Regions from separate parts of the Polaromonas sp. P1_G2 genome, predicted to be linked through region 2. Evidence: riboswitches for the same ligand, from Rfam matches in the RefSeq annotation. Region 2 holds a riboswitch; the other holds the start of a gene.

Region 1 (3,497 bases), on a different contig from region 2:
CCTGAGGGTGAGGGGCCTTCCCGGCCTCCTTATCTCTTGCTTTCCACCCCGGCCGTTACAAAGTATCCAGACGGGATCCACCCCGGCGCGTCACATTTAGCGGCTATAGTCAGGCCCGTTTGTCAGGCTTGGTTTTCACCATCCGGCGCTGCGCCCCGCAGCCTGCCCGTGGCCGGACACAACACAACATCACAACTAAGGAAATCATGAACGTGCGTTCATTCATCAAGATCGCCGCGGCATTCGCCGTGGCCACGGCCGCCCTGGGGGCCCATGCGCAGCTGGCGCCGCAAAAACCGGTCACCATCATCGTCCCGTACCCGGCCGGCGGCCCGCTGGACAATGCTGCGCGCATCCTGGCCGAGAAGCTGCGCCCCCTGCTCAAGACCGAAGTGACGGTCGACAACCGGCCCGGTTCCGGCGGCAACGTGGGCGCCGCGATGGTCGCCAAGGCGCCGGCCGACGGCCATACGCTGGTGATGGGCGCGGTGGCCACCCACGCCATCAACCCCTGGCTCTACCCCAACATGCCTTACGACGCGCTGAAGGACTTCACTCCCATCACGCTGGTGGCTCGTGTGCCCAATGTGCTGGTCATGAACGCCGAGACGGCGAAACGCCTGAACATCAAGGACACCAAGGACCTGATCGCCTATGCGCGCAAGAACCCCGGCCGGCTGAACTACGCCTCCGGCGGCAACGGCAGCGCCGGCCACCTCGCGGGCGAGCTGTTCAAAAGCCTGGCCAAGATCAGCGTGGTGCACCTGCCTTCCAGCGGCTCGGCCCAGGCGCAGACCGGCCTGCTGTCCGGCCAGACCGACCTGATGTTCGACAACCTGGCCTCGGCCAGCGCCAACATCAAGTCGGGCAAGCTGGTGGCCTTCGGCGTGACCACCATCAACCGCTCCAGCAGCTTCACCGAGATCCCCACCATCAACGATGTGCTGCCCGGCTTCCACATCAGCACCTGGTTCGGCATCTTCGGCCCGGCCAACCTGCCCAAAGCCACGACCGACCAGCTGCAAAAAGCCTTCGCCGCCGCGCTCAACACGCCCGACACGGCCGYAAAATTTGCACGCATGAGCGCCACGCCCAGCCCCATGACCTCGGCGGACTTCGCCTACATGGTCATGAAAGAGCACGCCGATTACGGCCGCCTCATCAAGGTTGCCAAGATCAAACTCGATTAAGTAGCACTCCGTTCCCCGGGGCATTCGCACCGGGGGATGGCGCAACAGGGCGTTCAGCCGGTAAAATACCGGCAACCCAAGGAGCGTTGCAGCGGACCCCAGCGTCCGTCAGGCTTGGGTTACAGGCCGCCCTCTCGGCACGCCTGCGGCAACGACGCTCACCTTGGCCTTAAGGTGAGTCCGTGTCTGAAACCGAAAATTCCGTCTTCGTCCCCCCCATGAAGCTGTCCGGCCTGGAGCCGGTCAACATCGGCGCGGGCACCCTGTTCGTCAACATCGGCGAGCGCACCAACGTCACCGGCTCCAAGGCCTTTGCCCGCATGATCCTGAACGGTGAATACGAGCAGGCCCTGGCGGTCGCCCGCCAGCAGGTTGAAAACGGCGCGCAGATCATCGACATCAACATGGACGAGGCCATGCTGGACAGTCAGGCCGCCATGGTGCGTTTCCTGAACCTGATCGCCAGCGAACCCGACATCGCCCGCGTGCCCATCATGATCGACAGCTCCAAGTGGAGCGTCATCGAGGCCGGCCTGCGTTGCATCCAGGGCAAGGGCATCGTCAACTCGATCTCGATGAAGGAGGGCCTGGAGCCCTTCAAGCAGCAGGCCAAACTGCTCAAGCGCTACGGCGCGGCGGCCGTGGTCATGGCCTTCGATGAAAAAGGCCAGGCCGACACCTACGAGCGCAAGGTCGAGATCTGCGAACGCGCTTACCGCGTGCTGGTCGACGAGCTCGGCTTCCCCCCCGAGGACATCATTTTCGATCCCAACATCTTCGCGATCGCCACCGGTATCGAGGAGCACAACAACTACGCGGTCGACTTCATCAACGCCACGCGCTGGATCAAGCAGAACCTGCCCGGCGCCAAGGTTTCCGGCGGCGTGTCCAACGTGTCCTTCAGCTTCCGCGGCAACGACCCGGTGCGCGAAGCCATCCACACCGTGTACCTGTACCACGCGATCCAGGCCGGCATGGACATGGGCATCGTCAACGCCGGCATGGTCGGCGTGTATGACGACCTGGATCCGGTGCTGCGCGAACGCGTCGAGGACGTGGTGCTCAACCGTGCGCCCGTCTACAAACCGGGCGAGCCCGAACTCACGCCCAGCGAGCGTCTGATCGAAGTGGCCGAAACCGCGAAAAGCGGCGCCAAGGACGACAGCAAGAAAAACGAATGGCGCGCCCTGCCGGTGCGCCAGCGGCTGTCGCACGCGCTGGTCCACGGCATGAACGAGCACATCGTGACAGACACCGAGGAGGTGTACCGCGAGATTCTGGCCGAAGGCGGCCGCCCGCTGCACGTCATCGAAGGSCCGCTGATGGKCGGCATGAACYTCGTCGGCGACCTGTTCGGCCAGGGCAAGATGTTCCTGCCCCAGGTGGTCAAAAGCGCCCGCGTGATGAAGCAGGCCGTGGCGCACCTGCTGCCTTACATCGAGGCCGAAAAGCTGCTGCTCGAAGCCGCCGGCGGCGACGTCAAGACCAAAGGCAAGATCATCATCGCCACAGTCAAGGGCGACGTGCACGACATCGGCAAGAACATCGTGACGGTGGTCCTGCAGTGCAACAACTTCGAGGTCGTGAACATGGGCGTGATGGTGCCCTGCCATGAGATCCTGGCGCGCGCCAAGGTCGAGGGCGCCGACATCGTCGGGCTGTCCGGCCTGATCACGCCCAGCCTGGAAGAAATGCAGTACGTGGCCGCCGAGATGCAGAAGGACGAGCATTTCCGCATCAAGAAGATCCCGCTGTTGATAGGCGGCGCCACCACCAGCCGTGTGCATACGGCCGTCAAGATTTCGCCGCACTACGAAGGCCCGGTGGTGTATGTGCCCGACGCCTCGCGCAGCGTGAGCGTGGCGCAAAGCCTGCTGTCCGACCAGGCCGCCAAATACATCGAAGACCTGTATACCGACTACGACAAGGTGCGCACCCAGCACGCCAACAAAAAACAGGTGCCGATGTGGCCGCTGGCCAAGGCGCGCGCCAATGCCACGCCCATGGACTGGGCCGGCTACACACCGCCCGTGCCCAAGTTCACCGGCCGGCGCATGTTCAAGAACTTCGACCTGGCCGAACTCGCGCAGTACATCGACTGGGGCCCTTTCTTCCAGACCTGGGACCTGGCCGGCCCGTTTCCGGCCATCCTCAAGGATGAGGTGGTGGGCACGGAAGCCGTGCGCGTTTATGCCGACGCGCAGCGCATGCTCAAGCGCCTGATCGAGGGCCGCTGGCTCACCGCCAGCGGCGTGATGGCGCTGTACCCGGCCAACAGCGTGGGCGACGACATCGAGATCTACACCG
Region 2 (10,073 bases):
GCGCTGACGCCGGCGCGCTCGGCCACGGCCGGCACGGTGACCTTGTCGCGGCCCTCCTGGGCAATCAACTCTTCAAGCGCCTTGCGCACCACGGCCTGGACCTGGGCGCTACGGCCACCGGGGCGTTTGACCTGACTGGGGAGAGGGGTGTTCATGGGCAAATTCTAGCTTAAAGCAACGATGTTTGCGTTAATTTAAAAGTCGACGTAGAATTCACAAACGCAAACAAATTTGCTTTAAGAGCTTCAAGAAAGTTGAGCGTTTCCCATGACCGCACCCGCCCCCTCTGTGCAAGCCCCATCCTCCGCCTCAGCCGCCCGCTGGCAACTGCCGCCCGCGGCGGCCTTCCCGCTGCTGGCCGTCCTGCTGTTCGCGTTCTTCGTGGCGGGCAGCGCACCTTCGCCGCTGTTTGTGGTGTTCCAGCAGCAGTGGGGCTTTTCGCCGGCGCTGCTGACGGTGGCGTTCGCGATTTACGCGATTGCGCTGCTGGCCTCGCTGCTGGTGGCCGGCTCGCTGTCCGACCACATAGGCCGGCGCCCCGTGGTGTTTACCGCCTTGTTGCTACAGGCCGGCGCGATGCTGACTTTTTTGCTGGCTGAGGGCATCAACGGCATCATCGCGGCGCGTGTCGTGCAGGGCATCGCGACCGGCATGGTCAGCGGCGCGCTGACGGCGGCTGTGGTGGAAGCGGCCCCGGCCGCGCAAAAACGCCTGGGCGCGATGATAGGCAGCGTCTCGCCGCTGGCGGGCCTGGCCGTGGGCGCGCTGCTGACCGGCATCGCCGTGCAGTTCGCGCTGCACCCGGTGCCGCTGGTGTTCGGCGTGCTGGCCGCCATTTGTGTCACGGGTGCGGTGGCCACGCTGTTCCTGCCGGAAAGCGCCACGCCGCGCCCCGGTGCGCTGGCTTCGCTGGTACCGCGTATTTCGATACCCGTGCAGGCGCGCGCTGAATTCTTGCGCGGCGTGCCGACGATGCTGGCCGTCTGGTCCTTCGCGGGGCTCTACCTCTCACTGGTGCCTTCGATGCTGCAGCAGATCTTCGGCATCCACAACGGCATCGTCAACGGGCTGGCCATTTCGACTTTTTTCGGCCTGGGCGCCGTGTCGCCGACTTTGCTCCGCCGCCTGTCGCCCGTGCGCATGAGCGCTCTGGGCATGGCTTTGCTGGCCGTGGGCGCCGGCGGGGTGGCGGTGTCACTGGCCACGCATTCGGTGGGGCTGTTTTTCGCGGGCACGGCGCTGGCCGGTTTCGGCGGCGGCTCGGCTTTCTCGGCGCAGGTCCAGACATTGGCCCCGCTGGCACAGCCGCAGCAACGCGCCGAACTGTTCGCCGCGCTGTACGCCACCAGTTACCTGGCGTTCAGCGTGCCCGCCATGCTGGCCGGCCGGCTGATTGCGCCGCTGGGCCKGCCGGCCACGGCCGAGGGCTATGCGGGCCTGGTGCTGGCCGTTGCCGCCCTGGGCGCCTGGCTGCGCTGGACTTCGCTGCGCCGCACGGGCGCACCAGCCGTTAACTAATTAATCCAGCAAGGCGCGGGTTACTTCGGTAAAGCCCGCGCCGCGCTCACCCCGCGTCACATAGCGCGGCAGATGCGCGAGTTGCGGCACAAAACGCGCGATGTTGGCCACGCCTACGCTGTTGGCAAAGGCCTTGAACATCAGCTGGTCGTTGGTGGAGTCGCCCACGTAGACCCAGTTGTCCATTTCGGCATCCAGGTCGCGCTGCCAGAGCTGGCGAACAATCCAGCGAGCGCCTTCGAGCTTGTTGTGGTCGCCATACCAGCCGTTGATGTGGATGCTGCTCACGGTGGCATGCATGCCCTCGCTTTTCATGAGCGCCACCGCGGCGGCGATCTGCCCGTCGCTGAGTTGCGTGAATTCGCTGTGGTCGATGGCAATGTCGGTCTCGCGGCCCGGTGAATCGGTGGCGCGGTGCACGCCCGGCAGTTCGCGTTCGATGCGCGCCAGCACGGCCTGCATGCGGCTGAAGTTGGCGCTGCGTGTGGCCGCATCCTGCTGGTAGATTTTGGCCAGCGGCCGCGGCGGGGCGCTTTTGGCATCGGGTAGCAGGGCCACGGCGCCGTTCTCGGCCACGATGGCATCGACAGGCCAGCGCGCCGCGAAGGGTTCGCTCCAGCCGACCGGGCGGCCGGTGATGGCCACAATCTTGAACCCGGTTGCTTTCAATTCACCCAAAGCTTCCAGCGCATCGGGGGTGATCTCCCCTTCGGTGGTCAGTGTGTCGTCGATATCAGTGAAGACGCCTGTAATGCGGCGGCGCTCTGTAACAGGCCAGCGGGAAAATTCTTGCATGGTGAAATTTTCGCACGGCTCTTGCTCGCGGCTTTCAAAGGCTGAGCGGGCCCCGGGGCGGTAATTCCGTTTTCAATTCGAAGCGAGAGTAGGCGCGCCGCCGCAGACAGTGCTACAGCACGGCAAGGCGGTGCAACGACCTATCGCTTTGAATTGGAAATGGAATTACAATCGTGGCTTCCTGAGGAGCGTTGCAAGCCACACCACGTGGACCAGGCTCAGGACTTCATTGCAACCACGCTCACCCGCATGTGCTCTCTCAAGCCGGGTGAATGACTGAATTCCCCCTTTCTTGAAGCCGCATGCCCGTGGCGATTTTGCCCAGTTACTACGTCTGATTATTGGAGAACCGTATGAGCGCCGTCCTGAAGCCTTCCACCGACCACGTCATTGCCGACATTTCGCTTGCCGCCTGGGGCCGCAAGGAACTGAACATCGCCCAGACCGAAATGCCCGGCCTGATGGCCATCCGCGAAGAGTTCGCGAAGGTGCAGCCGCTGAAGGGCGCGCGCATCACCGGTTCGCTGCACATGACGATCCAGACCGGCGTGCTGATCGAAACCCTGCAGGCCCTGGGCGCTGACGTGCGTTGGGCTTCGTGCAACATCTTCTCGACGCAGGACCACGCCGCCGCCGCGATCGCCGCCGCCGGCACGCCGGTGTTCGCCATCAAGGGCGAAACCCTGGCCGACTACTGGGACTACACCCACCGCATCTTTGAATTCAGCGGCGCCAAAGGCACGCCTGAAGAAGGCCCCAACATGATCCTGGACGACGGCGGCGACGCGACGCTGCTGATGCACCTGGGCACCAAAGCCGAAAAAGACGCCAGCCTGATCTCCAAGCCGACCAGCGAAGAAGAAATCTGCCTGTTCAACTCGATCAAGGCCAAGCTCGCACAAGACCCGACCTGGTACAGCCGCCGCCTGAAGAACATCATCGGCGTGACCGAAGAAACCACCACGGGCGTGCTGCGCCTCAATGAAATGTCGGCCAAGGGCACGTTGGCCCTGCGCGCCATCAACGTCAACGACTCGGTGACCAAGTCCAAGTTCGACAACCTCTACGGCTGCCGCGAATCCCTGGTCGACGCGATCAAGCGCGCCACCGACGTGATGGTGGCCGGCAAGGTCGCCTGCGTGGCCGGCTACGGCGACGTGGGCAAGGGCTCGGCCCAGGCGCTGCGCGCGCTGTCCGCCCAGGTGTGGGTGACCGAGATCGACCCGATCAACGCCCTGCAGGCCGCGATGGAAGGCTACAAGGTCGTGACCATGGAATACGCTGCCGACAAGGCCGACATCTTTGTGTCCGCCACCGGCAACAAGAACGTGATCACCTACGACCACATGGCGAAGATGAAAGACCAGGCTATCGTCTGCAACATCGGCCACTTCGATAACGAGATCGACGTCGCTGCGCTTGAAAAATGCACCTGGGAAGAGATCAAGCCGCAAGTCGACCACGTGATTTTCCCGGACGGCAAGCGCATCATCCTGCTGGCCAAGGGCCGCCTCGTGAACCTCGGTTGCGGCACCGGCCACCCGAGCTTCGTGATGTCGTCCAGCTTCGCCAACCAGACCATCGCCCAGATCGAGCTGTTCACCAAGCAGGCCGACTATGAAGTGGGCAAGGTTTACGTGCTGCCCAAGCACCTCGACGAAAAGGTCGCGCGCCTGCACCTGAAGAAGGTCGGCGCGGTGCTGACCGAGCTGAGCGATGAGCAGGCGGCTTATATCGGCGTTTCTAAAGCCGGCCCGTACAAAGCCAATACCTACCGCTATTGATTTTTCGTGGCTACTGCGCGACCCGATAGCGGCGTTGCGGGTCCCGATCAGGCAATCCTCATGCACCTCAAGTGCATTCCGGTTGCCTGACGCCCGCGCCTTGCTCTCGGGCCGCTCGCTACGCCCTTGAGGCTGTTGTTGGAATACCGGAACACTACATGCGCGCTGACCTCTTCCTCGTCGACCACGGCCATGCCGCCACCCGCTCGCAGGCCCAGCGCCTGATTGCATCGGGCGTGCAGTGGCGTGCGGAGGCGGAGGCGCCCTGGAAAAAAGTCGCCAAGAACGGTGACGAGATTCCGGAAGGCGCGGAGCTTCAGCTGCTGGACACCACGGAAGCCAAATACATTTCGCGCGGCGGGCTCAAGCTCGAAGGCGCGCTCAAGGCCACGGGACTGTCCGTGGCCGGCCTGCGCTGCCTGGACGTCGGCCAGTCGACCGGAGGCTTCACTGACTGCCTGCTGCAGCACGGCGCCGTGCAGGTGGTGGGGGTGGACGTGGGCCACGGCCAGCTGCATGCCAGCCTGCGCGAGGACCCGCGTGTTGTTTGCATCGAAGGCGTCAATGCGCGTTCCATGACGGCCGCCGACCTGGTGGCCGGCCATGCGGGCGATAGCGGCGATATGGATTTTTCGGATGACTTCGATGTTGACGATGAAGGCGACGAAACCCCGTCCATCGAAGCCGACTTCGACTTCCTGACCGGCGACCTGTCCTTTATCTCGCTGACGCTGGTGCTGCCGGCGGTGGTGCGCCTGCTCAAGCCCGGCGGCGATCTGCTGATGCTGGTCAAGCCGCAGTTTGAATTGCAGCCCGGCCAGATCGGCAAGGGCGGCATCGTGCGTGACCCCGCGCATTTTGAGTTCGTGGAAAAACGTTTGCGCGATGCCTGCGCGGCGCTGGGGCTAGAGGTCAAGGCCTGGCTGGCCTCGCCGATTGAAGGCGGCGACGGCAACCGCGAATTTTTCATCCAGGCCGTCAAAGGCGATGAGGTGGCGGGTGAAGACCAGCCGCTGCCGGCTGCGCCGCAGCGCAAGGTCGCCAAGCGGGTTCCGCGCGCCGAAATGCGCGCCTCCCGCGCGCCGCACGAAGACTCCGAACTCGCGCATGCAGGCCAGCCTGGCCCCGCGCGCGGCAAACGGCGCGACAAAAAAACCGACAACGAGTGAGAGATACGTGATGAACCTGCCCTTCAGCTTTGAATTCTTCCCGCCCAAGACACCCGAAGGCGCGGCGAAACTGCGCGTGGTGCGCCAGGCGCTGTATGCGCACAAGCCCGAGTTCTGCTCGGTCACCTTCGGCGCCGGCGGCTCCACGCAGGACGGCACCTTCGGCACGGTGAAGGAAATCCTCGACGAAGGTGTGGCCGCGGCCTGCCATTTCTCGTGCGTGGGCGCGACCAAGGCCACGGTGCGCGTGCAACTGGCCACGCTTCGGGCCATGGGCGTCAAGCGCCTGGTGGCGCTGCGCGGCGACCTGCCCAGCGGCTACGGCGCCGGCGGCGAGTTCCATTACGCGAGCGACCTGGTGGCCTTTATCCGCGAGGAAACCGGTGACGCCTTCCACATCGAGGTGGCGGCCTACCCCGAAGTCCATCCGCAGGCCCGATCGGCCGACGCCGACCTGCAGGCCTTCGTCAAAAAGGTCAAGGCCGGCGCCGATTCGGCCATCACGCAGTATTTCTTCAATGCCGACGCCTACTTCCGCTTCGTTGACGACGCGCAGGCGCTGGGCGTGGACGTGCCTGTGGTGCCTGGCATCATGCCCATCATCAGTTCCACGCAGCTCATGCGCTTTTCCGACGCCTGCGGCGCCGAGATCCCGCGCTGGATACGCCTGCGCCTGCAGGGCTTCGGCGACGACACCGCGTCCATCAAGAGCTTCGGCCTGGACGTGATCACCGGCTTGTGCGAGCAGCTGTATGCCGCGGGCGTGCCCGGCATTCATTTCTACACGATGAACCAGGCCGCGGCGACGACCGAAATCATCGGGCGGCTGCAGCAACGGGCTTGAGCCCGGCCACCCCATGCGGCAGGGTGTGATCCAGATTGTTCGAGTCGCCGGTGCGGCGGCCTTGGTCGCCTTACTGGCGGCGTGCACGACGGCGCCGACCACACCGCCGGGACCTCGCACGACGCCCCGGCCCGCCGCGGCGCAGCAGCATGACGCGCCCGGCCAGGCCGTTGATGAAGTGCCAGCATCGGTATCTCTCAGCGAGCGGCCACGCCCCGAACTGTTGGGCGGCGAAGTGCCGCGCGAGTTCCAGCGGGGAACGGCTTCCTGGTACGGCCCGCGCTTCAACGGCCGGCGCACCGCCAGCGGCGAGCGTTTTGACATGCGCGAGTTCACCGCCGCCCACCGCACCCTGCCTTTCGGCACCCTGGTGCGCGTGCACAGCCTGGTCAACGGCCGTGACGTGGACGTGCGCATCACCGACCGCGGCCCCTACGCCGGCAACCGCATCATCGACCTGAGCCGCGCGGCGGCCGAGGAGCTGGGCATGCTGGGCCTGGGCTTCAAGGAAGTGGTGTTGCTGGTGCCGGAGTCCACGCCCGAGGTGGCGGTGGCACCACCGCCCGCCGCCAGGAAGCGCCCGGCTGTACGGCGGCGCCCCGCCGCGCCCCGCGCTCAACGCTGAAACGCCGCTGGCTGCGGGCGCACCCGCTCAGTTGCTCAGTTGCTCAATTCACGAAGGTCACGTCGTCCCTGGGTTGCGGCGGGATCTTGATGGCAAGCGCCTTGACGGGCCCGCTGGTCACCAGCGTACCGCCGTGAGCCGTGCCTTTGGGGATGATGATCAGCGTGCCCGGTTTGAACTCCTTGCGTTCGCCGCCCAGCCACATCGCGCCGCTGCCTTCGATGATGTACTGGATCTCGTCGGTTTTGGGGTGAATGTGTTTGGCCACGTTGCCGGATTGAATGCCGATGGTGGCGTTGTCGGTGATGACCAATCCCCTGGCGTTCATTTCGGGGTTTGGGGTGGGGGGAATGTCGCTGTGCTTGAGCGCAGCAAGGTCAATCATCGCCGGCGCCAGGGGCACGGCTTGCGCATGCGCTTCGGGCAAGGCGCGTTGGGCCAACGGTGATAACGCGATGCCGGCCACAAAGGCCAAGGTGACGGCAAAGCCGAGGGCTGTGGTGGTGTGGCGCATGGAGTCCTTTTTGAGGTGTTGTGGTTTGGGCGGGCCAGTATGACCATATTGCGCCCGGCTTGCTTGGCTGAATTCAATCCGCAAGGTGCCCGGCGCACCCCGACAGCCGCGCAGGGTCAATCAAACCTGACTGGCGCAAACTGTTTCAATTTATTAGAATTTCAGTAATTCCTGAAAATTCAATAAACCAAAGAGGCCCGGCGCCATGAACCTGCCCCCCTTAACCCAGCGTTTTGTCCTGCATTTCGGTGAAATGGGCAGCCGTTGGGGCATCAACCGCACCGTGGGGCAGATTTATGCTCTCTTATATGTGTCGCCGCGGGCCCTCAATGCCGACGAAATCGGCGAGGCGCTGGCGTTCTCCCGCTCCAACGTCAGCATGGGGCTCAAGGAGCTTCAGTCCTGGAACCTGGTGCGCTTGCAGCACCTGCCCAACGACAGGCGCGAGTATTTCCAGGCGCCTGAAGACGTCTGGGCCATCTTCCGCACGCTGGCCGAAGAGCGCCGCAAGCGCGAGATCGACCCGACGCTGTCCATGCTGCGCGATGCGCTGATGGAACACCCCTCGCATGCGGACGACATCCACGCCCAGGCGCGCATGAAGCAGATGCACGACCTGATTGAGCTCATGACGGGCTGGCTGGCGGACGTGCAGAAAATGGATTCGGCGACCCTGATGAGCCTCATGAAGATGGGCGCCAAGGTGCAGAAGCTGCTGGAGATGAAAAACAAGGTTACCGGCGGCATGAAGGCCGGTTTGACAGGCCGCGCGCCATCCACCACAGTGGCGGCTCAGCCTTCCGGAGCGCCCGCACCACCCGCAGCGCTGCCTGCCAACCTTCCCGATGACACCAGGAGTTGACGATGGACGGACTTGACGCATTCCTGTTGGCCCGCATCCAGTTCGCGGCCAACATCACCTTCCACATCCTGTTCCCGACCATCAGCATCTCGCTGGGCTGGGTGCTGCTGTATTTCAAGCTGCGCTTCGTCAAAAGCCAGGACCAATTCTGGATGGACGCCTACCAGTTCTGGGTGAAGATTTTCGCGCTGACCTTCGCGCTGGGCGTGGTCAGCGGCATCACCATGAGCTTCCAGTTCGGCACCAACTGGCCGGGCTATATGCAGAAGGTCGGCAACATCGCCGGGCCGCTGCTGGCCTATGAGGTGCTGACGGCCTTCTTCCTGGAGGCTACCATGCTGGGCGTGATGCTGTTCGCGCGCGAACGCGTCAGCGAGACCATGCACACCGTGGCCACCCTGCTGGTGGCGGGCGGCACCACGCTGTCGGCCTTCTGGATCCTGGCGCTCAACTCCTGGATGCAGACGCCCGCCGGGTTTGAAATGATCAACGGCCAGGCGCATGTGACGAGCTGGGTTGAAGTCATCTTCAACCCCTCCTTCCCGTACCGGCTCACGCACATGCTGCTGGCTTCCGGACTCACGGTGGCCTTTCTGGTGGCCGGAATTTCGGCCTACCGCTGGCTGCGCAACGACCGCGGGGCCGAAGTGATGGCCGGCCTGAAGACCGGTATCTACATGGCCGCGATGTTGATTCCGCTGCAGATTGTCGCGGGCGACCAGCACGGCCTCAACACGCTGGAGCACCAGCCGGCCAAGCTGGCGGCGATGGAGGGCATCTGGAAAACCGAAAAAGGCGTGCCCGCGATTCTGTTCGCCTTGCCGGACGAAAAGGCCAAGGCCAACCGCTATGAAATCGCGATCCCCAAGCTGGCCTCGCTCTACCTCACGCACTCGATGGACGGCGAGGTCAAGGGCCTGGACCAGTTCGAGGGCAAGCACCCGCCCGTGGCGCCGGTGTTCTGGGCCTTCCGCATCATGGTGGGTGTGGGCGTGCTGATGCTGCTGGTCAGCTGGGCCAGCGTGCTGCAGCTGGCCCCGTGGAAGAGAGACCCGGCGCGCACCTTGACGGTGTGGCATGCCCGCTTGCTGGTGGCCATGACTTTCGCGGGCTGGATCGCACTGGTCGCCGGCTGGTACGTGACCGAAATCGGCCGCCAGCCCTGGCTGGTGACGGGCGTGCTGACGGCGGCCGACGCGGCCTCGAAAGTGCCGGCGCCGCGCATCGCGCTGACCTTGTCGCTCTACCTCGCGCTATACGCGGTGCTGCTGGCGTCTTATGTGTCGGTGGTCTTCTACCTCGCGCGGCACAGGAAGCATGCGGACAAGCCTTTCGGCGACGACGACAACACCGCGGGCGAAACCGAAAAAGAACTCAACGTCGTGAACTATCCCGAAAAGGAAGGAGCATCCCATGCTTGATCTTGCCCCCGACCTGACGCAAGCCGCCGGCTGGATGCCGATTGTTTTCCTGGTGGTGATGGGGCTGGCGATGCTGGCCTATGTGATCCTGGACGGTTACGACCTCGGCGTGGGCGTGCTGATGCGCCGAGCCAGCGACGAGGACAAGGACACCATGATCGCCAGCATAGGCCCGTTCTGGGATGCCAATGAAACCTGGCTGGTGCTGGGCGTAGGCATCCTGCTCACGGTGTTTCCGGTGGCGCACGGCGTGATCCTGGGCGCGCTCTACCTGCCGGTGGCTTTCATGCTGATAGGCCTGACCTTGCGCGGCGTGGCCTTCGACTTCCGGGTGAAGGCGCGCGCCAGCCACAAGCCGCTGTGGAACCGCATGTTCTACACCGGCTCGCTGCTGGCGAGCTGGTCTCAGGGCTATATGCTGGGCTCGCTGGTCACCGGCTTTGCCAGCAACTGGTGGACCATCGTGTTCAACGCGGTGATAGGCCTGTCCCTGGTGGCGGCCTATTGCCTGATGGGCGCGGGCTGGCTCATCATCAAGTCC

What was found. A riboswitch is a leader RNA that binds a small molecule or an ion and turns the genes downstream of it on or off. The one in region 2 is predicted to bind S-adenosylhomocysteine.
Region 1: it holds a riboswitch for S-adenosylhomocysteine, as region 2 does, so the genes downstream of both, AC1D0P_RS16195 (dihydropteroate synthase) here and ahcY (adenosylhomocysteinase) in region 2, are expected to answer to the same signal.

The regions. Positions count from the first base shown of each region.
Region 1 is NZ_JBFUBY010000158.1:51-3,547, reverse strand. Features, by position in the region: gene AC1D0P_RS16205 (homocysteine S-methyltransferase family protein) at 1-5, shown strand, start outside; gene AC1D0P_RS16200 (Bug family tripartite tricarboxylate transporter substrate binding protein) at 207-1,190, shown strand; S-adenosyl-L-homocysteine riboswitch at 1,263-1,357, shown strand; partial or broken gene AC1D0P_RS16195 (dihydropteroate synthase) at 1,409-3,497, shown strand, end outside.
Region 2 is NZ_JBFUBY010000032.1:10,706-20,778, forward strand. Features, by position in the region: gene AC1D0P_RS05525 (TetR/AcrR family transcriptional regulator) at 1-155, opposite strand, end outside; gene AC1D0P_RS05530 (MFS transporter) at 268-1,518, shown strand; gene AC1D0P_RS05535 (HAD-IIB family hydrolase) at 1,519-2,313, opposite strand; S-adenosyl-L-homocysteine riboswitch at 2,491-2,563, shown strand; gene ahcY (adenosylhomocysteinase) at 2,667-4,097, shown strand; gene AC1D0P_RS05545 (TlyA family RNA methyltransferase) at 4,256-5,266, shown strand; gene metF (methylenetetrahydrofolate reductase [NAD(P)H]) at 5,277-6,110, shown strand; gene AC1D0P_RS05555 (septal ring lytic transglycosylase RlpA family protein) at 6,172-6,735, shown strand; gene AC1D0P_RS05560 (cupin domain-containing protein) at 6,779-7,249, opposite strand; gene AC1D0P_RS05565 (GbsR/MarR family transcriptional regulator) at 7,455-8,111, shown strand; gene AC1D0P_RS05570 (cytochrome ubiquinol oxidase subunit I) at 8,114-9,532, shown strand; gene AC1D0P_RS05575 (cytochrome d ubiquinol oxidase subunit II) at 9,525-10,073, shown strand, end outside.